Regions from separate parts of the Halomonas sp. DP5N14-9 genome, predicted to be linked through region 1. Evidence: predicted binding sites of a transcription regulator. Region 1 holds the regulator's gene; the other holds the start of a gene.
The links. The regulator PhoB, encoded in region 1, activates phosphate uptake and scavenging genes when phosphate is short. The targets are predictions, from matches to a motif close to TGTCATANNNNTGTCANA.
Positions count from the first base shown of each region.

Region 1 (11,314 bases):
CACTACCGCAAAAAAAGTCCGCAAGAAAAAGCCTGCAAGAAAAGTCCGCAAGAAAAAGTCGATAAGAAAAAGCCCGCAACCTTGTTGCGGGCTTTTTCTGCTAACTGGCCGGCAGTTTTCCATTGCCGGCCATGCGCTGTCGGACCTTGCGCTGTCGGTCCTTTTGAAACCCTCGTCGATCCGGTGCTCGACGCCGGCCTTACTCCACCACGCCGGCCTTGAGAAAACCGCCTTCCTTCAGCACCTGGGTATAGCCGTCACGGAAGGTCGGGTAACGGAAGCGATACCCGCTGTCGATCAGCAGGCTGGAGTCGCAGCGCTTGCTGGCCCTGCGACGCAGCGGTGACTGAATGGTTTCGGTACATTCCACCTTGAGCTGTTTCGCCAGCCAGGTCATTACCTCGTTGAGCGGGGCCGGCTCGGTGTCACTGGCCAGGTACAGGGGCTCGAGGGTGGCTCCCTCCAGCGCCTTGCCGATCAGATGGGCCAGCACCCCGGCGCAGTCATCGCGGTGGATGCGGTTGGAGTACATAGTCGGTGACGCCGGCGCGATGCGGCCCTCGCCCACCTGGCGGATCAGGCGATCACGCCCAGGGCCGTAAATGCCGGAGAAACGCACCACGCTGCCGGGCAGATCATGTTCGATCAACGCCTGCTCGGCCTCTCGCATCAGCACACCGGAGAAACCGGTGGGTTCTGCCGGGCTGGTCTCGTCCACCACCTCGCCGTCGCGCTGGGCGTAGACGCTGGTGGAGGACACGAAGAACACGTGGCGAGGCGCCTTGTCACGGGTGGCCATGGTCGCCAGTACCGCCTTCAGGCCCTCGGGGTAGGCGGCGCGATAGGCTTCCTCCTCGAAGCGGTCGGCGCTGACCACGTAGACCAGGATGTCGGCATCGGGCAGTTCAGCCAGCGTCTCGGGGTCGGCAAGATCGACCTTGACGCCTTCGATACCCGAATCCGCCAGGCACTCGGGCCGGCGACGCGCGCCGATCACCCGGTGTCCACTGGCGAGCAGCTCGCGTCCCAGCGTTATGCCAATGTCGCCACAACCAACAATCAGTGTCGTTGTCTTCACCTTTACCGCGTCCCCCTGATATAAAATCCCTATGAGGCTCCGGCCCGGAGACCCGCGCGTCCAGCGTCTGGCGCCTCGATCAATACCCCGGATAGAGGATGCCGATCGGCACCATCATGACTCTAACAGAACTCCGCTATATCGTAACCTTGGCTCAGGAGCGCCACTTTGGCCGCGCCGCCGAGCGCTGTTTCGTCTCCCAGCCGACCCTCTCGGTGGCGGTGAAGAAGCTGGAAGAGGAGCTGGAGGTTGCCCTGTTCGAGCGCTCCAAGTCCACGGTACAGGTCACACCCCTCGGCGAAAAGATCGTGGAACAGGCCCAGCGCGTACTGGAGCAAAGCAGCGCCATCAAGGAACTGGCCACCGCCGGCCGGGACCAGTTGGCAAGCCCCTTGCGTATCGGTGCGATCTATACCATCGGGCCCTATCTGTTCCCGCACCTGATCCCGGAGCTGACCCGCGGCGCGCCCCAGATGCCGCTGTACATCGAGGAAGGCTTTACCGGCGGGCTGCGCCGCAAGCTCAGAAATGGCGAGCTCGACGCCATCATCGTGGCGCTGCCGTTCACCGAGACCGACGTCGTCACCAAGCCGCTCTATAAGGAAGACTTCGAGGTGCTGCTGCCGGCGGAGCATCCCTGGGCCGAGCGCGAGACCATCGCCAAGGAAGACCTCCTCGATGAACGCCTGCTGTTGCTGGGCGAAGGCCACTGCTTCCGCGACCAGATCCTCGAGGCGTGCCCGGCGATCAGCCACAAGCTCAACAGCCCCAACAATACCCTCACCGCCGAAGGCGGATCACTCGAGACCATCCGCCATATGGTGGCCTCGGGACTCGGCATCACGGTGCTGCCACGCTCGGCCATCGGCACCAGCCACTACGAGAGCGGCATGCTGATCAGCCGCCCCTTCACGGATCCCCCCGGACGTACCGTGGCGATCGCCTGGCGCGCCAGCTTTCCCCGGCCCAAGGCCATCGATGCGGTGACCGAAGCCATCGCGCGCTGCCGCGCCGCCGAATCGGAGACTCCGTGAGCGGGCTGGCGGACCCGGTCACGACGCTCAAGGGGGTCGGCGAGGCGCTGGCCCTGAAGCTGGCCCGGCTCAAGGTGGAGCGAATCGAGGACCTGCTGTTTCACCTGCCGTTGCGCTACCAGGACCGCACCCGGATCACCCCTATCGCCACCCTGCGAGGGGGACACGAGGCGGTGGTCGAGGGCGAGGTATCCGCCGCCGACGTGGTCCGCGGTCGCCGCCGCAGCCTGCTGGTACGACTACGTGACGGCAGCGGCATCCTCAGCCTGCGCTTCTTCCACTTCTCGCCGGCGCAGCAGCAGCAGTTTCGCCCCGGCGTGCGGGTGCGTGCCTTTGGCGAGGCCCGCGCCGGCGCGACCGGTCTGGAGATCTACCACCCGGAATATCGTCTGATCGGTGGCAGTGAACCGCCGGTGGAAGACCACCTGACACCGATCTACCCCACCACCGAGGGGCTTGCCCAGGCACGTCTGCGGGCGCTGATCGATCAGGCCATGACGCTGCTCGAAGAAACCCCCGAGGCGCTGCCGGACTACCTGCCGGAAAACCTGCGTCAGCGCTTCGGCCTGGCCTCGCTGCACGATAGCCTCGCCACCCTGCACCATCCGCCCCCCGACAGCGACGTCGAGGCGCTAAGCGACGGGCATCACCCGGCCACCCGGCGATTGGCCATGGAAGAGCTGCTGGCCCACCAGTTGAGCCTGCGCGAGGTGCGCCTGCGCATTCAGTCGGACGGCGCGCCGGAGCTGCCCAGCGGTCGCAGCCTGAAGACTCGCTTTCTGGCCCAGCTGCCGTTTTCGTTGACCGGCGCCCAGCGTCGCGTGCTCGACGAGATCGGAGCCGACCTGGCCAGGCCCGCGCCAATGCTGCGTCTGGTCCAGGGCGACGTCGGTTCGGGCAAGACCGTGGTGGCGGCGATGGCGGCACTGACGGCCATCGCCGGCGGCTGCCAGGCCGCCATCATGGCCCCCACCGAACTGCTGGCCGAGCAGCACTACCGCGCCTTCCGCGACTGGTTTGCGCCGCTGGACATCGACGTGGCCTGGCTGTCGGGCAAGCTCAAGGGCAAGGCGCGCCTGGACACCAAGGCCGCCATCGCCGACGGTCGAGCGCGCATGATCGTCGGCACCCACGCCATCTTCCAGGATGATGTGGTGTTCTCTCGTCTGGGCCTGGCGATCATCGACGAACAGCACCGTTTTGGCGTGCATCAGCGTCTGGCGCTACGCGAGAAGGGCGAACAGGGCGGGCTGACGCCCCATCAGCTGGTGATGACCGCCACCCCGATTCCTCGCACCCTGGCGATGAGCGCCTACGCCGACCTGGACGTCTCGGTGATCGATGGGCTGCCGCCCGGGCGTACCCCGGTGACCACCGCTGTGGTGCCGGACGAACGCCGGCCCGAGGTGATTCAGCGCATCCGCTCGGCCTGCGACGAGGGCCGCCAGGCCTACTGGGTCTGCACCCTGATCGAGGAGTCCGAGGCGATGACCTGCCAGGCCGCCGAGGTGACCCACGAGGAGCTGACCGAGGCTCTGCCGGGCCTGGCCGTCGGCCTGGTCCACGGGCGCATGAAGGCGGCCGAGAAGGCCGAGACGATGGCCGCCTTCAAGAGCGGCGAGCTGGACCTGCTGGTTGCCACTACGGTCATCGAGGTCGGTGTCGACGTGCCCAACGCCAGCCTGATGATCATCGAGAACCCCGAACGTCTGGGGCTATCGCAGCTGCATCAGCTGCGTGGCCGGGTGGGGCGCGGCAGTACCGAGAGCTACTGCGTGCTGCTCTACCATCCGCCGCTATCGGAGTCCTCCAAACAGCGCCTGTCGGTCATGCGCGAGACCACCGACGGCTTCCGCATCGCCGAGCGGGACCTCGAGATTCGTGGCCCCGGAGAGGTGCTGGGCACCCGCCAGACGGGGCTGGCCCAGATGAAGATCGCCGACCTGGAGCGTGATGCCGACCTGTTGCCGCGCATCACTCCACTGGCCGATGCCCTGCTCGAGCAGGCAGCAGAGGCCAGCAGGCCACTGATCAGGCGCTGGCTGGGCGAGGAAGCCGGCCGCTATGGCCAGGTGTGAACCGGGTGTAGACCAGGTGTGGGCCGGGTATGGATCAGGTGTGCCTCACAGGTGCTTGAGCAGACGCTGCAGCCGATCAAGATCCTGGGCGTCGCCCACCAGTCGCAGCTGGCCGGCCATCATGGCATCGAGGAAGGTGCGCTGGGAGGGGCGCCGGAGTACCTTGATCGCGGTCTGACTGTCCTGGAAGCGTAGTTCCAGATCGAGATCCACCGGCAGTCCGCGCTGACTCTCGATCCCCGTGGGACGCATGCGATAGTGGCGCGCGATGGACAGATCTTCAGTGGCGATGCCCCAGTCGAGCCCACCCCGGTCTTGCAGACGTTCGCGGAATCGCGCCTTGCGCTTGAAGGCCCGCTTGAGCATGACGCCCAGCAGCCACAGCATCAGTCTCAGGGTCATGTTGCCTCACCGGTCGACGGGTAGGCGCGGCCCGCTACCGGGCCGCGATATCGATCCACCGCCTGGAGGACAGGCGGTGGTAGTCGTCACCTCAGCGGGCGACTGCGTCCTTGAGCCCCTTGCCGGGCTTGAAGGCGACTGTCTTGCTGGCGGGAATCTTCAGCGGCTGGCCCGTCTGAGGGTTCTTGCCGGTGCGGGCGGCACGCTCGCGCACGGTGAAGGTGCCGAAGCCGATCAACGACACGTCCTGGCCGGAAGACACGCTACCGGTGATTTCGTCGAGGATGACGTTCAACACCTGGCTGGCCTTGTCCTTGGATAGATCGGCACGCTCGGCAATCGCCGCGGCGAGTTCTGGCTTGCGCATACAGCCCTCCTGGTTTGGCTTGATACTCCGGTGCCGTGACACCGGCATCATTGTTATGGAAACACTGTCCGAGTGTCCACACGGGCAGTCCCCGGCCCTGCGCCGTGACAACAGGATCGTTGACCACGACGATGAACATCACGGTGCGCTCAGCGCTTCCTGACTGTCTTTCGACTAGCGAGAGCCACCGCCGACGGGACCTTGCCTCTTCCATCGGTACGAAATCGGCGATACGACACCGGCCAGCCACACGTCGTGGCGGTCGTCCCCGATAGAATTGCCCTGCCTCGGTGGCACCTTCAACGACGGCTGTATCGCGTACAACCCGCGCCGTTGACGAACCTAGCCTAGCAACGGCGGTGCCGCCCGCGCCAGTTCGACTTTCCGACGAACGCATTTTCCCGTCAACGCAAAGCCCTGCAGACGCCCTTCGTCATCCTCGGCCAGGGCGCTGATATCCTCGCCGTCGGCCTCGATTCGCCAATGCACCTTGTCGGTCATCGGCGGCAGCGCCACCACCGGCAGCAGCGGCGTCTTGACCAGCACCGGCCAGGGCCCGTAACGCACCTGGGTGGGACGACCACACAGGGTCGCAGCCAGCGCCTTGGCCGAAGCCTGCAGCGGCTGCACGTACATGGCATTGACACCGTCCACCGAGGCCACATCACCCAGCGCATGAACACGAGGATCGGAGCTTTTAAGGTAGCGATCGACAGCGATGGCATCATTATCTGTCGCGATACCGGCCTCTCGCGCCAGCCGAGAGCGCGGCTTCAGACCGGTGGCCACCAGCACCATATCCGCCTCCAGCTCATGGCCGTCGTCGAGGTGCACACCGATGTCACCACCGGCACCTTCGAGCCTGCTCACCAGACGGCCATGGATGACGTCGATGCCGGCCTCGATGAAGGCCTGGCTCAGGGTCTGACCCAGTCGCCGGGGCAGCAATCTGGGCAGCAACGAGGGTTCAGGGCCGACCAGGCAGACGCGATGACCACCGGCGTGCAGATCGTTGGCAAATTCACAGCCGACCAGTCCGAGGCCGACGATGGCCACCCGAGCCGGGCGCCCCAGCGCCTCGAGGCCTGCCGAAAAACGCCGATAGTCGTCGAGATCATTGATCGAGAACACCCGTCCGGCCAGGGCATCGGGAATCTCGAAGGGCGCCACGGGGCTGGCACCGGTGGCCATCACCAGATCCGACCAGGGCAGGCGTTCCTGGCCCAGGCTCAGGGTGCGCGACGCCAGATCGATGACATCGACCCTGGTGTGGGGACGTACCACCGCGCCCAGTTGATCGGCCAGTTCCAGCGCCGAGCGCGCGGCCAGCCGGTCCGCCGCCAGGCCCTTGGCGAAGCCGGTGGACAGCAGCGGTTTGGAATAGTCATCGCCTGAGTCGGCGCTGATCAGGGTGATCGGTCGGTGGGCGTCCAGCGCCCGCACCTGGCGTGCCAGGCCTATGCCCGCCATGCCGGTACCGATGATGGTCAAGGGTCCTTGCATCGCTTCCTTCGACTCTGCCGACGACCGCCGGGCGGTCGCTGTTGAAGCTGGGCCGGCCCGCACGGGGCCACACCAGCGGGTGAGTGCTGGGCCACATGGTACACTATGCGCCGACCGACCGGAGCACCGCCCTCCGGTGACGACAGCCCTGCCGAGGCCGCATGACACAGCTTCCTTCCACATTCCGCTCCCTGGGGGAGCGCTCGGGGTCCGAACCGGGTAATCCCGCGCCAGCCACAGCCGCTTCGCCGAATGCCGACGCGGCCGATATCGTCGACCCCGGCTGGGTGTCGCTGGCCTCCGGTGGCATCGCGGTGCCCGCTGACTGGCACGCCTGGCTGGCCTCGCGGGACTCCCTGACAGAACGCCTGATCGAGGCGGCAGGCGCCGGGCACTTTCGCGTACGCCTGCTGGCGGAGGCCAAGGGCCTGCCGTGGCCGGACGAGGCCCACGTGCTGGGTCTGGCCAGCGACGAGCAGGCCTGGCTGCGCGAGGTCGCCCTGTGCGTGGACGAGGAGCCCTGGGTGGTGGCGCGCAGCGTGGCACCGATCGTCGAGCGTCACGACGCTCCCTTCGAAGGCCTCGGCGAGACCTCTCTCGGCAGCTGGCTGTTTCGCCAGCCCGATCTCGAGCGCAGCGCCATTCAGATCGGCCGTAACTCGAGGCCGATCCACGGCTATACCGGGCTGTGGCAACGCCGCTCGGTATTTCGTCACAGCGGCTGGGTGCTGCTGGTGCAGGAGAGCTTTATGCCGGCCATGGGCCGGGCGTTGTCGCTAGCCGCCTCGGCCACCGGCTGACTCCCTGTTGTCGCCCTCTTCGGACACCGAGGCGCCAACCATGGCGTGGGCTGACGGTAGCCCGCCGAAGCCCTGTACGAATGATGATGGCCTACTGGTCTTGTCGTGCCGGTCGAGCCTGGCTGGGCTCGCCTTGCTGGTCATGGCCGTCGGCTCGCGCTAGGCTGCGCCAAGGCTTCTCGGCGATGTTTCTCCGAGAAGCGACTTTTGCCCGGCTTACGCCTCATTTTCGCCTGACCTGCGCCAGAGCATGAGAGAGACCGATGGATCGTTCGCTGCTGCGTCCCCCTGGATACCTGAACCGAATTCCCGACTTTCTGGCGCTGATGCGTCTGGACCGCCCCATCGGTACCTGGCTGTTGATGTGGCCGACCCTGTGGGCGCTGTGGGTGGCCTCCGAGGGCATTCCGGGCCGTGACACCCTGCTGATCTTCGTCGCCGGCGTCTACCTGATGCGAGCGGCGGGCTGCGTGGTCAACGACTACGCCGATCGCCACTTCGATGGCCACGTCAAACGCACCAAGAACCGACCGCTGGCTACCGGCCGCATCAGTGAGCGGGAGGCCAAGGTGCTGTTCGTGTGTCTGCTGGGATCGGCCTTCGCGCTGGTCTGGCTAACCAACGGCTTTACCGTGTGGCTGTCGTTGATCGGAGCGGTGCTGGCCGCCAGCTATCCCTTCATGAAGCGCTACACCCACTTCCCCCAGGTGGTGCTGGGCGCGGCCTTCTCCTGGGCCATTCCGATGGCCTTCGGCGCGGTGCTCGGCGAAGTCCCGATGGTCGCCTGGCTGCTGTTTACCGCCAACGTGCTGTGGACGGTGGCCTACGACACCGAATACGCCATGGTGGACCGCGACGACGACCTCAAGATCGGCATCAAGTCCACCGCGGTGCTGTTCGGCCGCTGGGACACCCGCATCATTGCGCTATTGCAGCTGGCTACCCTGGGGCTGCTGGCCTGGGCCGGCAGCCTGCTGGCGCTGGGCGGCTTCTTCTGGCTCGGCTGGCTGGCCATGGGCGCGACCTTTGTCCACCAGCAGCGGCTGATCAAGAGCCGTGACCGCGACCGTTGCTTCCAGGCCTTTCTCAACAACCACTGGTCGGGCCTATTGCTGTTCGCCGGACTCGGACTGAGCCTCTATCCCTCCCTCGGGTGAGGGAAATGCCCGTCTCGGTCGCTCGACAATGGATACAATGTCATCTAATTGTCACATTGACGTGGTGTCATTTGTCACCGTCGAGTGTAAGACCCTGACCAAGAGGCTCCCGGGATGACCGCCAAGACCGTACTGATCGTCGATGACGAAGCCCCGATCCGCGAAATGATCGCGGTGGCGCTGGAAATGGCCGACTACCGGGTGCTCGAGGCGGACAATGCTCAGGCCGCCCACGCCATCATCGTCGATGACCAGCCCGACCTGCTGTTGCTGGACTGGATGATGCCGGGCACCAGCGGCATCGAACTGGCCCGCCGGCTCAAGCGCGAGGAAACCACCGCAGAGCTGCCGATCATCCTGCTCACCGCCAAGGGTGAGGAGGACAACAAGATCCAGGGCCTCGAAGCCGGCGCCGACGACTACATCACCAAGCCATTCTCGCCGCGAGAACTGGTAGCCAGACTCAAGGCAGTGCTGCGACGCGCCACTCCGCGGGGCGTCGAGGACCCGGTGGAGGTGGAAGGCCTCAAGCTCGACCCGGTCAGCCATCGCGTCAGCGTCGACGGCAAGTCACTGGACATGGGCCCCACCGAATATCGCCTGCTGCAGTTCTTCATGACCCACCAGGAGCGCGCCTACACCCGTGGCCAGTTGCTCGATCAGGTCTGGGGTGGCAACGTCTACGTGGAAGAACGTACCGTCGACGTGCATATCCGCCGCCTGCGCAAGGCCCTGGGGGAACCCCATCAGCAACTGATCCAGACCGTACGCGGTACCGGTTATCGCTTTTCGGCCAAGGTCTGAGCGAGCCATCGACGCAACGCAGCACCAGGAGGGATGAGGTGAACGGAGCCGAGAACTGACGTGGGTCGTCTGTGGAGACGAGAAGTCTGGCGCCTGGCCGTGCTGGTGGGTCTCGGCGCCTTGCTGGGCTGGCCCTTCTCGCTGTCCAGCGTAGGCATCGGCCTGGGCCTGGCGCTTGGGCTCAGCTATCACCTGCGCAACCTGCACGCGATGCACGACTGGCTGACCCACCGCCCCCAGCAGGAACCTCCCACCGCCAGTGGCCTGTGGGGCGAGCTGTTCGATCGCCTCTATCGCTACCAGAAAGGCCAGCGGATCACCCAGCGCCGCCTGCGCTCGACCCTGCAGCGTATCCAGGAATCGTCCGAGGCGATGCGCGACAGCGTGGTGATGCTCGATCGCCACGGCGACCTGGAGTGGTGGAACAGCTCTGCCGAGCGCATGCTCGGCCTGAAGCCGGCGCTGGACCGCGGCCAGCACATCACCAACCTGCTGCGCGACCCGCGCTTCGTCGGCTACTTCAATGCCCGTGACTACCGCGAACCGCTGAGCCTGCCCTCCCCCATCGACGAGAACATGATCCTGCAGTTCCAGATCACCCTGTACGGTGACGATGAACGCCTGGTCATGGCCCGCGATATCACCCGTCTGCATCGCCTGGAACAGATGCGCCGCGACTTCGTCGCCAACGTCTCCCACGAGCTGCGCACGCCGTTGACCGTGCTGACCGGCTACCTGGAGACCTACAGCGACATGGCCGGCATGCTGCCGGAACGCCTGGGCAAGGGGGTCGCCCAGATGCAGAGCCAGACGCGCCGCATGCAGAATCTGGTCAACGACCTGCTGCTGCTGTCACGACTCGAGAACGACCAGGGCGGCAGCGACCACGTTCGCCTCGACCCCACCACCCTGCTGCAGGCGGTCAAGCGCGACGCCGAGGCATTGTCAGGCGGCCGCCAGCAGATCGAGGTCGTCGTCGAAGAATCGCGCAGTCTCACCGGCAGCGAGAAGGAGATGCACAGCGCGGTCTCCAACCTGGCCTTCAATGCGGTGCGCTACGCCGGTGACGGCGCCCATATCACGCTACGCTGGCGTGCCTACGGCGAAGGCGCCTGCCTCGAGGTGGAAGACGACGGCGAAGGCATCGATCCGAGGCACCTGCCACGCCTTACCGAACGCTTCTACCGGGTCGACAAGGGCCGCAGCACCGCCACCGGTGGTACCGGCCTGGGGCTTGCCATCGTCAAGCATGTGCTGCTGCGCCACGAGGCACGCCTGGATATCGACTCCCGACTCGGCGAGGGCGCAACCTTCCGCTGCATCTTTCCCTCGAGCCGGCTGGCAGCGGCCGACCCGGTGGCGCTCGGCCGCGCCGGCGCTGTGCACTAGGGCTTGTCTGAAAAGTGCCTGCGCTCGGTAATACGGCGTTAAAAATCGGATCAAAATGCTCATTTACACCCCGTAAACTGCGCTTTCTCACCGATTTTTGCCTTGTCTAACCTTCGCTCGTCGACTTTTCGGACAGCGCCTAGGCCCCGCCAGAACGAACAGGGCGTGCTCCCATCAGCTCCTGGGCCCCAGCAGGATGACCGCGGCACCCGCCAGACACAGCACTCCCCCGATCAGGTCCCAGCGATCCGGCAGGCGCTGCTCGACCCACCACAGCCAGCCCAGCGACGCCACGATGTAGACGCCCCCGTAAGCGGCAAAGGCACGCCCGGCGTAGTCGGCATCGGTCTGACTGAGCAGCCAGGCGAAGGCCATCAGACTCGCCATCGCGGGCAGCAGCCACCATGCCGAGGCGTCATCTCGCCACCAGCGCCACACCGCAAAGCAGCCGGCGATCTCGGCCAGCGCCGCCGCGATATAGAGCAAAAGACTTGGCAACAGCGCCGTCATGGCCACTCCCTGCTATCCCCTTTTGACGCCGTACGGCCATCGACAGCGCCGACAGCGGTGCTCAAACTGCTGCTCAACGCCTTACCACCGGCAACTGCCGATAGTGCTGATCCCACATCAGCACCGCGCCGGCCACGGCCCCGGGGATCAGAAACAGGTTGGCCAGCGGGATCCAGGTGATCAAGGTCACCA
Region 1 covers NZ_JAHVHR010000001.1:67,891-79,204, forward strand. Annotated here, with positions in the region: gene KUW00_RS00345 (SDR family oxidoreductase) at 200-1,078, opposite strand; gene KUW00_RS00350 (hydrogen peroxide-inducible genes activator) at 1,195-2,112, shown strand; gene recG (ATP-dependent DNA helicase RecG) at 2,109-4,190, shown strand; gene KUW00_RS00360 (hypothetical protein) at 4,236-4,592, opposite strand; gene KUW00_RS00365 (HU family DNA-binding protein) at 4,684-4,959, opposite strand; gene KUW00_RS00370 (FAD-dependent oxidoreductase) at 5,302-6,462, opposite strand; gene KUW00_RS00375 (chorismate--pyruvate lyase family protein) at 6,624-7,262, shown strand; gene ubiA (4-hydroxybenzoate octaprenyltransferase) at 7,526-8,419, shown strand; gene phoB (phosphate regulon transcriptional regulator PhoB) at 8,534-9,223, shown strand; gene phoR (phosphate regulon sensor histidine kinase PhoR) at 9,284-10,612, shown strand; gene KUW00_RS00395 (YnfA family protein) at 10,787-11,122, opposite strand; gene cysZ (sulfate transporter CysZ) at 11,196-11,314, opposite strand, start outside.

Region 2 (11,314 bases), on a different contig from region 1:
CGCGCACCGAAATCTTCTCAATGGAGACATTGGCGATCGACGAGCTGATGAACATGTTCTCGCCCAGCGGCGGCGTCGAGAAACCGATGCCCAGGCTGACCACCAGCACGATGCCGAAGTGCACGGGATCGACGCCGAGCTCCACCATCACCGGCAACAGCACCGGCGTGACGATCATGATGGTGGCCAGGATCTCGATGAACATGCCGACGATCAGGAGAAAGCCGATCACCAGAATCCACACCAGCCACAGGCTGTTGGTGATATCCAGGATGCCCTGGGCGATCATCGCCGGAATGTGATTCTCGACCAGGATGCGGCCGAAGGCGGTGGCGGTGAACATGATGATCAACACACGCCCGGTCAGCCAGGTGGTGCTCTGAAAGGCCTCGTTGAGCCCGCGCAGCGATGACTCCTTGTGGATGAAAACACCGACGAACAGGGCGTAGAAGATCGAGACCACGGCCGCCTCGGTGGGCGTGAACATGCCCGAATAGATGCCGCCCAGGATCACCACCGGCGCCATCAGCGACCAGAAACCATCCTTGAGCACCGCGACCACCCGCTTGCGATCGTAGGAAGTTCCCTCGGTCTGGTAGCCGTTGCGCTTGGCGGTGATGTAGTTGGCCACCATCAGGCCCGCCCCCAGCATCACGCCGGGGATGACGCCGGCCATGAACAGTGCAGAAATCGACTCGTTGGCGGTGACGCCATAGATCACCAGCGGCATGCTGGGCGGAATGACCACCCCGAGACCACCAGCGGTGGCGGTGATCGCCGCCGGGTAGCTTCTGCCGTAGCCGCGCTCGATCATCGCCGGTATCACCAGCATCCCCACCGCTGCGGTGGTGGCAGGTCCCGAGCCCGAGATCGCGCCAAAGAACATGCAGGCCATCACCGCAGCGGCGCCTAGCCCACCAGCGGCAGGACCGGCCAGCTCCTCGGCGATCAGGATCAGGCGTCTGGCGATACCGGCATCCCCCATCAGTGCGCCGGCCAGGATGAACGACGGCAAGGCCATCAGCGGAAACGAGTTGATGGCCGAAAAGGCCAGCTCGATCAGCGAACTGAGATCGTCGCCGTTGAGTATATAGACGGCCATCGAGGCCACACCGAGAGAGACGACGATAGGGGTGCCGAAGAACAACAGCCCGGCAAACATGGAAAACAGTACGGTTGCGGCCATGGCTTAGCCCTCCGCCTTGGACGACGTCTTGCCGTCGCTGTAGTGGCTCGTTTCCTCGGTGATCCTGGACACTTCCTGGGCGTCCACGTCACCTGGCTCGATGCCCTTGAACAGCTTCAGGTACTGCACCTGCAGCACGCGAAAGGCCATCAAGGTAAAGGCGATGGGGAAGACGAAGTAAACGTAGGCCAGCGACCAGCCCAGGGCCGGCGAGTCATAGGGGAATTCCAGCAACAGCCCGATCAGATCCAGGCTCTTGTAGGCCAGCACCAGACAGAAGGCGACCCAGATCAGATCCACCAGCAACAAGAGGGTATTGGCCACCTTGCGTGGCATCAGCTTGATATGGGTCTGCAGGCGGTTATGCGCGCTCAAGTGGGCTGCGTGGGCTGCGCCCAGAAAGACGAACCAGACGAAGGCGTAGCGCGCGAGCTCTTCGATCCAGGCCATGCCGATGCCCAGGGTGACGCGCATCACCACCTGAACGAACAGCAGAATGACAAAGAGCCCGAGCAGAAAGCGGCAGGCGTAGTCTTCGATATAGTTGAGTTTGGCCAGCATGGAGGCCTCCTTCCCGACGGGAATGCAGCAGCAATGACAACAAGACCCGGGCGGCGGTCAGCGACCGCCGCCCGCGGCGACAACGATCAGTGACCGAGCGCCGCCTGCATTTCCTCGAAGGCTTCCTGGCCACCGATGTCCTCGTAGAACTGCGGCCACACCTCTTCCTGGGCGATGCGGATCCATTCATCCTCGTCTTCCAGGGTGGCCACCTCGACCCCTTCGGCTTCCATGGCAGCACGCGCCTCGGAGGCCTTGGTCAGCTGGAACTGCAGCGCGTACAGCTGCGCCTCCAGGCCGGCGCGATCGATGATCGCTCGCTCCTCGTCGGACAGACGCTCGTAGCTGCGCACCCCCATCACGATGGGCTGCAGCGAGTACTGGGCGTGAAGTTCGGTGAGGTGGTCCTGCACCTCGTGAAACTTCATGGTGCTGTTGACGATGTAGGGGTTGTCCTGGCCATCGATCACGCCCTGCTGCAGGCCGGTGAAGACCTCCGGCCAGGACATGCTGATGGGGCTGGCGCCCCAGGCCTCGTAGCTGGCCAGCATGATCTCGTTCTGCGGCACGCGAACCTTGAGTCCCTCGACGTCGGCGAGGGTCGTCACCGGCCGCTGGGAGTTGGTCAGGTGACGGAAGTTGGAGTACAGCCAGCTGACGATGTGCACACCGGCCTCTTCCTCGGCGATCGTGTTCCACCGATCGGCCAGGGGGCCGGTGGTGGCCTTGACCGCATCGGCGTGGCTACGCAGGGCATAGGGCATGGTCAAGGCGCCCAGACGCGCTGCGTAGGGCGTCAGGTTGCCGACACCGACCAGCGCAAAGTCCAGCTTGCCGATGCGGGTGTCCTGGATCATGCCGGTCTCAGAACCGAGCTGGCCGCCGGGGAACAGCTCGACCTGCATCTCGCCGTCGGACAGCGATTCGACCAGCTCCTCGAAGCGCTGGGCCAGGGCCCCCTGGTCGGAGTCCATGGGATCGCCCATGCCGACCTTGAAGGTCTTGGCCTCTGCGGCGGTGGCAGTGGCTGCCATGACAATGGCGGCGGTAAGTAGAGTCTTCTTGAACATTATTGTCACTCCGGATGTCTTGTTATTGCGTCGTCCGACGTGGCTCAGCGAGAGCCGAGCGCCTTGTCGGGTGTTGCCTCGGGGGGCTGCACCGCCTCATCCATGGCGGCGCTCATCAGCGCGACGATGTCGTCGCAGTCTGCTTGATCGAAGGTCAGCGGCAGGCGCAGGTCACACAGGGTGGCGAGTACTCTGTCGGCGATCGGCAGTGCACGTGTGCCGGCCAGATAACCCCAGCTGTCGTAGCGGCTGGTGTAGTCCTCCGGCAAGGGTTTGCCATACCACTTCAACGGAATGCCGCGGGCCTCGCAGCCCTCGACAAAGCGCGCAATGGTGTCGGCGCCCAGCGCCGGCAGGCGGAACTGGATGGAGCTGCCGACGAAGTCCTCCCTGGCGGGCCGGTCAATCAGGCACACCTCGGCGATATCTCCAAGACGCTGCTCCATGCGCCGATACAGCGAATTCCAGCGCGTCTTGCGGTGCTCCATCTCGGCCAGCTGAGGACGCAGGATGGCCGCCCGCAGATTGTCCATGCGGCCACTCATGTTGGGTGTCATCAGACGCGTCTCAGCGAAGCTTTCTGGCGCGGGTGCGGCCAGGTGCCGATCGAACAGCATGTAGGAGCCGGAGAGGATCACCGCACGCCGCATGACCTCGGCATCGGCGGTGGCCAGAAGTCCGCCCTCTCCGGAATTGATGTGCTTGTAGGTCTGGGTGCTGAAGCAGCCTGCCTTGCCGAAGGTGCCGCTGGGTCGGCCATCGTAGGCCGCCCCCATGGTGTGGGCACAGTCTTCGATCAGCACGATACCGTGGGACTCGCACACCGCGACGATGGCGTCCATGTCTCCGATATGGCCGCGCATGTGCGACAGCACAAAGAAGCCGGCACCGCTCTCGCGAGCGGCGCGATCCAGGTCGCCGGGATCGACGGTGGTATCGTCCAGGATGTCCACCAGTACCGCCTCGCCCCCTGCCGCGACGATACTGCCGGGCACCGGCGACAGGGTGAAGGCGTTGCACAGCACCTTGTCGCCGGCCTCGAGTCCGCAGGCGCGCAGCGCCAGCTGCAACGCATAACCGCCGGAGGCGCAGGCCAGTGCGTAGTCGACACCCAGGCTCGCGGCGAACTCGGACTCCAGCAGGGCGGTCTCACCGGCCTCGCCTTCGGCCAGGTTGTAGCGATGCAGGCGACCGCTCTGGAGCACGGCCACCGCCGAGGCGATGGCGTCGTCAGAGATGGCTTCCTGCTGGGTGAAGGATTTGGCAAAACGGCGCATGGCAGGCTCCTCCGCTGGCGACTCAGTAACGAGCCTGACGGTGAACAGTGAAATCCCATTCCTGCTCTGGGAAGTACTTGGCCAGGCGCCAGTCACAGGCCCGGGCGTGGCCTTCCATGCCCTCGGTACGGGAAATCCGGGATCCCACCGCGCTAAAGGTCAGATTGGCCTCGACGCTCAACTGCTGGGTGGTCAGCACCTTCATGAACTTGTGGACATTGAGTCCACCGGAGTAACGCCCGGCACGCTTGGTCGGCAGGATATGGTTGGTACCGGAGCACTTGTCACCGTGGGTGACGGTGCTGCCCTCACCCAGAAACAGCGAGCCATAGTTGCTCAGATGCTGCTTCCACCAGTCCAGATCCTCGCACAGCACCTGCAGGTGCTCGCAGGCGTACTGATCGCTGATCGCGACGATCTCCTCGCGGCTGTCGCCCACGATGACCTCACCGAAGTCGCGCCAGGCAGCGTGAACGATATCAGCGTTAGGCATGTCGTCAGCGACTTTCGGCAGAATCTCCATCACTTCGCGGGCGGTCGCTTCGCTTGTGCTGAACAGCCACACCGGTGAATTCGGGCCGTGCTCGGCCTGGGACACCAGGTCGACGGCGATGGTCATCGGGTCGGCGGACTCGTCGGCGATGATCGCCGACTCGGTGGGGCCGGCAAACACATCGATACCCACTTCACCGAACAGCAGGCGCTTGGCTTCGGCCACGTAGGCGTTGCCGGGACCGACCAGGATGTCGGCCTCGCGGCCACCGAACAGGCCGAAGGCCATGCTGGCCATGGCGTGGACGCCGCCCATCTCGAGGATCATGTCGGCGCCGGCCACATGCATGGCGTAGGCCACCGCCGGGTTGATGCTGTCGCCCCGGGGCGGCGAACAGGCCACCACGTGTTCGACACCGGCGGCCTTGGCGGTGGCCACGCTCATCAGCGCCGAGGCGGCGTGAGCGTAGCGGCCGCCCGGCACATAGCAGCCGGCGCTGTGTACCGGCAGCACACGCTGACCGAGCAGCACGCCCTCTTCGGTCTCGATCTCGAAGGAGGTCAGGCTGTCACGCTGGGCCTCGGCAAAACGGCGGATCTGGCGGTGGGCGAAGTCGATGTCGTCCTTGACCGACTGGGGCACGCTGTCGATCAACTGACGCCGCTTGTCGTCGCTCAACACAAAGTCGCCGGTCCAGCCGTCAAACTTCTCGGCGTATTCGCGCACGGCCGCCTCGCCGCGGGCACGAATATCCTCGAGCATGCCACGCACCGCTTCCGTCACGCGCTGGTCTTCGGCGGCAACGCCAGCGGCGGCCTCCGCCTTCTTGAGATGACGAATGGTCATTGTTGTCTCCGAATAACGTCGTCGAGGGCGCCCGAACTCAGCGGGCGCCTGCCCTGAAGCGCCCTGGGCCTAGCCCTTGTAGTCGGGGAAACCGAAGGTATCGGGATAGCCGAACAGCGCAACGGCGCCGCCGGTGTGCAGGAAGACGACGTTCTCGTCCTGCTTGAAGTGGCCCTGGCGGATCAGGTCGATCAGCCCTGCCATGCCCTTGCCGGAGTACACCGGGTCCAGAAGGATGCCTTCGTGACGGGCCAGCAGGGTGACCGCCTCGATCATGCTGTCGGTGGGCACACCGTAGCCCTCACCCACGTAGTCGCAGTTGGCGACCACCTGTTCGCGGCTGACGACGCCGGACAGGCCGAGCTTGGCTTCGGTCTTCTGGGCCAGGGCAAAGACGTTGGCTTCCTGCTTGTCCTTCGGCGCGCGAACGCCGATGCCGAGCACCGGGATACCGGCGTTGCAGGCGCTGAGGCCGGTGACCAGGCCCGCCTGGGTGCCGGCGCTGCCGGTGGCGTGGACCAGATGATCGATGCGCAGACCCATGTCGTTGGCCTGGGCCAGAAGTTCCAGGGCGGCATTGACGTAGCCCAGGGCACCGATCTCGCTGGAGCCGCCGCCGGGGATGATGTAGGGCTTCTTGCCTTCACTCTTCAGACGATCGGCCAGGCCTTCCATCTCGGCGGCCATGTCGGCACCGCCCGGGCGCTTCTCGACGCTGGCGCCGTGGAGCTGATCAAGGAAGACGTTGCCGTTGTAGTTGTAGTTGGGGTCCTCGCTGCCGGTGCGGTCTTCCAGCAGAATGTGGCACTCGAGCCCCAGCTTGCAGGCGGCGGCCACGGTCTGGCGGGCGTGGTTGGACTGGGTGGCGCCCTGGGTGATGATGGTGTCGGCGCCCTGTTCCAGGGCGTCGGCCATCAGGAATTCAAGCTTGCGGGTCTTGTTGCCCCCGGTGGACAGGCCGGTGCAGTCGTCGCGTTTGATCCACAGCCGCGGACCGCCGAGCAGCTTGCTCAGGTTGTCCATGGGCTCCAGCGGAGTGGGCATATGGCCGAGACGGACACGGGGAAAACGGGACAGGTGCATACGGGCCTCCAGGCGAGTCATTGTTGGCATTGGCGTGCTCTCTTGACGACCTACGTCGAAAGACACAGCAGGCCTGAAGGCCTGCCCTCGAGCGATCGCTTCCAAGTTAAGCCTCGCCTGGAACATGAGACCAATGCCAAGTTGCTCGCCAGCTGTTAAATTTTTGCATAGCCACTGCTTAGCCCCGGCCGCCACCCACTAAGGCAGACCAAAACACCAATGAAGATCGAATGGATAGAGGATTTTCTCGAGCTTATCGAAGCGGGCACCTTTTCCCAGGCGGCCGAACGGCGCCACGTCACCCAGCCGGCATTCTCGCGCCGTATCCGCCAGCTGGAAGAATGGCTGGGGGTGGCGCTGATCGATCGCAGCGCCTCGCGCCTGGAGTTGACCGCCCACGCGCGGGCGTACGAGCCCCAATTACGAGAGTGGCTGGCACGCCTTTACGCCATGCGCAGTCGTCTCAGAAGCGATGCCCGCCAGGGGCCCAGGGCCATTCTGACCACCCAGCACACCCTGACCGTCAGCTACCTGCCGCGCCTGTTGCGCCACCTGCGTCATCACGCGCCTGAGGTGGGACTGCAGATCACCTCATCCGACCGCAGCCAGTGCATCCACGACTTCGAGCAAGGCAAGGCCGACCTGTTGCTGTGTTCGGAGCTGGAGGGCGCCCCCCTGTTCAGCGGCAGCGACAGCGTCGAGCGGCTGTCACTGGGCGTTGAACGGCTGTTGCCGGTGTGCGCATCGGATCATCACGGTGGTCTCATGCACGAACTCGAGGAAGGTCAACGACTGCCCTTGATCGGCTACGATCCGGACAGCTTTCTTGGCCAGGCCCTGGCGACGCCTTACCTGCTCGATGCCCAACGCCACTACGAGATCGAACTGGTCTGCGAGACCGCCTTCACCATCGGCATTCGCCAACTCGCCCTGGCCGGTCTCGGCATCGGCTGGCTACCCCACGGGTTGATCGAGGAAGACCTCGAGAGCGGCAAGCTGATTTCCTTGCAGGAAATCCTCGGCGGCCCCTCTCTGGAAGTGGCCTGCTATCGCCATCGCGACGAAGCGGCAGTGGCAGCCCCCCTGTGGCACCTGCTGGAAGAACGCCCTCCCGCGGTCTAGCACTCCCCTGCAGTTCGAAGCCCCTTGATCTCGCACCTCAAACTCCCTGAGGGGCGGCGGAAAGCGTCAGCTCGATGGCGTCGTGGCGCCAGTACTCATCATCACAGTCGATGGCACGGCCGTTCTGGTCGTGGTTGATGCGGGTGATGCGCTGGGCGGGGCTGCCGCGTACCGCGTTGAGCGCGCTGGCGGCGTCGCTGGAAAGTACACAGGTGCCGAGCTCGTAGCTGACCCGCCCGACCCGGATGCCGTACTCGCGGCGGTAGAGCTCGGTCAGCGATTCCCGCGCCAGATCGAACTCCAGAATGGCGGGAAAGCAGCGCGGCAACAGATGGTGTTCCACGTAGAGCACCCGGCGTTCGTCCACTAGCCGGGCACGACAGATGCGGTAGACGCGCTCGCCTTCGGCGAGTCCCAGCCGGCGGGCGACCGTGACGGGCGCGATCACTTCCTCGGCACTGAGCAACAGGGTGCGGGCGCTGCGCTGCTGGGATCGCACCATCTCGTGAAACGGCAGGCAGGCCAACAGGTCATAGCGTAGCCGTGGCGGCGACACGAACCAGCCGCGCCGATTCTCGCGATACACGCAGCCCTCCGCCTCCAGCTCATTGAGTGCCTCGCGCAGGGTGATGCGGGTGGTCTGGAGGCGCGCCATCATGTCTCGCTCGCTGGGCAGACGGCGATCGCCCCGTGTCGAGGCCAGACTCAGCAAGGGCGCAAGACGCTCGCGCAGGCGATGGGAGGGTGAGGCGTCGTGCGAGGTGTCGTCAGGGACAGTAGGCAAGGCGGACTCTCGAAGCTCTGACCAGGATCGCCGCCGAGCGGCCTCCGGCGGCGTCCAGCTTTCTGGTATAGACCAAAGAAGGTTCAACGTAGTTTCAGCAGTCTAGTGGCAAGCCGGTGACAACGCGATGACAGTGCTCGAACGAGTCGGGTTTTTCTTCCTCCACCTGGCTCATCTGAACTGAGACGAGACTGCCACGCAACTGACACGAGGCTGTCACGCTAGCTCCTTAGGGTGATCGTCAGCGGAAACTGATCTAGACCAGAAAGGCGCATCGGTTTCCGTCGACTTCACGCCCCTGACCCGGAGACCCTCCCGTGATCGTCACTTCTCTGCGTTACCCGACCCTGACCGCCCTGGCCTGCGTTGGCCTGCTGTCCACCGCCGCCCAGGCAAACACCGCCGAGCTTGAGTCACTGATCGAGGCCGCCAAGCAGGAAGGCCGCGTCGACAGCGTCGGCATGCCCGACACCTGGGCCAACTGGAAGGACACCTGGGCCGACCTGGAAAGCGTCTACGGCCTGGCGCACACCGATACCGACATGAGCTCCGCCGAGGAAGTCGCCAAGTTCAAGGCCGAGGGCGAGAACGCCACCGCCGATATCGGCGACGTCGGCTTCGCCTTCGGACCGATCGCGGTGCAGCAGGGGGTGACCCAGCCCTACAAGCCCACCACCTGGGACGAGATCCCCGACTGGGCCAAGGACGAAGATGGCCATTGGATGCTCGGCTACACCGGCACCATTGCGCTGATGATCAACAAGAACCTGGTGGAAGAGGACCAGCGCCCGAGTTCCTTCGCCGACCTGCGCGAGGGTGACTACTCGGTATCAGTGGGCGCCGTGGGCCAGGCTTCCCAGGCCAACAATGCGGTACTCGCCGCCGCCTATGCCGCCGGTGGCGACGAAGCCAATCTGGCCCCGGGCCTCGAGCTGTTCGCCGAACTGGCCGAGCAGGGCCGACTGTCGCTGGCCGACGTGTCCATCGCCAACCTGGAGAAGGGCGAAGTGGAAGTGGCCCTGCTGTGGGACTTCAACGCCTTGAACTACCGCGACCAGATCGACCGTGACGCCTTCGAGGTGGTAATCCCCTCGGACGCTTCGGTGACCTCCGGCTACGCCACCATCATCAACACCCACGCCCAGCACCCCAACGCCGCCAAGCTGGCCCGTGAGTACATCCTGTCCGATGAAGGCCAGTTCAACCTGGCCGAGGGCTACGCTCGCCCGATCCGCGCCGAGCACCTGACCCTGCCCGACGATATCGCCGCCAAGCTGCTGCCCAACGAGCAGTACGCCAGCGCCCGCCCGATCCAGGACTTTGCCGCCTGGGAACAGAGCGCCAAGGTGCTGCCGCGCCAGTGGCAGTCCGAGGTGCTGATCCACCAGCAGTGATCAAGCGCTGAGGACAGCCCCGCTACAACGATCGACCGCTGAAGACAGTGCCCACGAGGCCTGTCTTCAGCGCATTCCACGCCATTTCGCGACAGCGCCGCGCCCTGTATTGCCGCGCGGCCGGGAGTCATCATGACCAGACCCGTCATACTGGTGGTGCTGGACGGCCTCAATCACGCCGTCGGCCATCACGCCATGGGCCACTTGAGCGCCCTGGTGGAGGCCGGACGCGGCTACATCACCCACCTCGACTGCGAGCTGCCGGCCATGTCTCGGCCGCTCTACGAGTGCCTGCTGACCGGCGATCGCCCGGTGGACTCCGGGGTAGTGCACAACGACATCGTGCGCCGTTCCCATGGCACCAGCCTGTTCGACCTGGCCCGCGGCCAGGGCCTTGCCACCGCAGCGGCGGCCTATCACTGGGTCAGTGAGCTCTACGTCAAGGCACCCTTCGAGCGCACCCGCGACCGCTTCCTCGACGATCCGGCGGCGGCCATCCAGGCCGGCATCTTCTACTGGCAGGACCACTATCCGGATGATCACCTGTTCAGCGACGCCGAGGCCCTGAGGCAACGCCACGCGCCCGACTTCCTGCTGGTACACAGCATGAACATCGACGACACCGGCCATCGTCACGGCGGCGACTCGCCCCAGTACAGAAACGCCGCCCGCCACGCCGACATCGCCCTGGCCGACTACCTGCCACGCTGGCTGGCCGACGGCTGCCAGGTGATGATCACCGCCGACCATGGCATGAACGCCGATCGCTCCCACTCGGGCCTGCTGGAAGAAGAACGCCGGGTGCCGCTGTGGCTGTTCGGCGACGCCTTTGCCGACCCCGCCGGACGGGTCATCCGCCAGACCCACCTGTGCGGCACCCTGGCAAGCGTCCTTGGGCTCTCCCACGACAAGCCCTGGCATCCCGAGCTGTTGGCTGCGTCCAATATCACCGGCGCCGCGCCCACCGCGCACGCCACCTGCAACGAGGAGGCCGGATCGTGAAGGCGCCATTACCGGCCTGGCTGTGGCTTGTGCCTTTCGCCGTGATATTCACCGCCTTCCAACTGGCGCCGATGGCTTGGGTCGCGATCAGTGCCTTCAACGTCAACGGCGACTGGGGCCTTGGCCACTTTCAGGAGATCGCCCAGTCGGCGTTCTTCCGCCAGGCGATCTGGAAGAGCCTGACCATCTCGCTGGTGTCCAGCGCCATCGGCCTGGTCATCGCCACCCTGACCTGCCACGCCCTGGTGCGTTCCGGCGGACGCCTGAGGCGAGCGATGATCGCCTTCACCAACATGACCTCCAACTTTGCCGGCGTGCCGCTGGCCTTCGCCTTCATCATCCTGCTGGGGGCCAACGGCGTGCTGACCCTGGCGCTTCAACGACTCGGCATCATCGAGGACGTGCGTCTTTACTCCACCGGCGGGCTGATCGTCATCTACACCTGGTTCCAGATTCCGCTGGGCATCCTGCTGCTGTTCCCGGCCTTCGCCGGCCT
Region 2 covers NZ_JAHVHR010000030.1:102,401-113,714, forward strand. Annotated here, with positions in the region: gene KUW00_RS16740 (TRAP transporter large permease) at 1-1,186, opposite strand, end outside; gene KUW00_RS16745 (TRAP transporter small permease) at 1,190-1,747, opposite strand; gene KUW00_RS16750 (TRAP transporter substrate-binding protein) at 1,834-2,817, opposite strand; gene KUW00_RS16755 (DegT/DnrJ/EryC1/StrS family aminotransferase) at 2,862-4,094, opposite strand; gene hisD (histidinol dehydrogenase) at 4,117-5,433, opposite strand; gene KUW00_RS16765 (D-cysteine desulfhydrase) at 5,503-6,516, opposite strand; gene KUW00_RS16770 (LysR family transcriptional regulator) at 6,736-7,638, shown strand; gene KUW00_RS16775 (UTRA domain-containing protein) at 7,676-8,422, opposite strand; gene KUW00_RS16780 (ABC transporter substrate-binding protein) at 8,740-9,816, shown strand; gene KUW00_RS16785 (alkaline phosphatase family protein) at 9,949-10,818, shown strand; gene KUW00_RS16790 (ABC transporter permease) at 10,815-11,314, shown strand, end outside.
Region 2: the regulator PhoB is predicted to act here: its motif matches at 8,538-8,555, upstream of KUW00_RS16775 (UTRA domain-containing protein).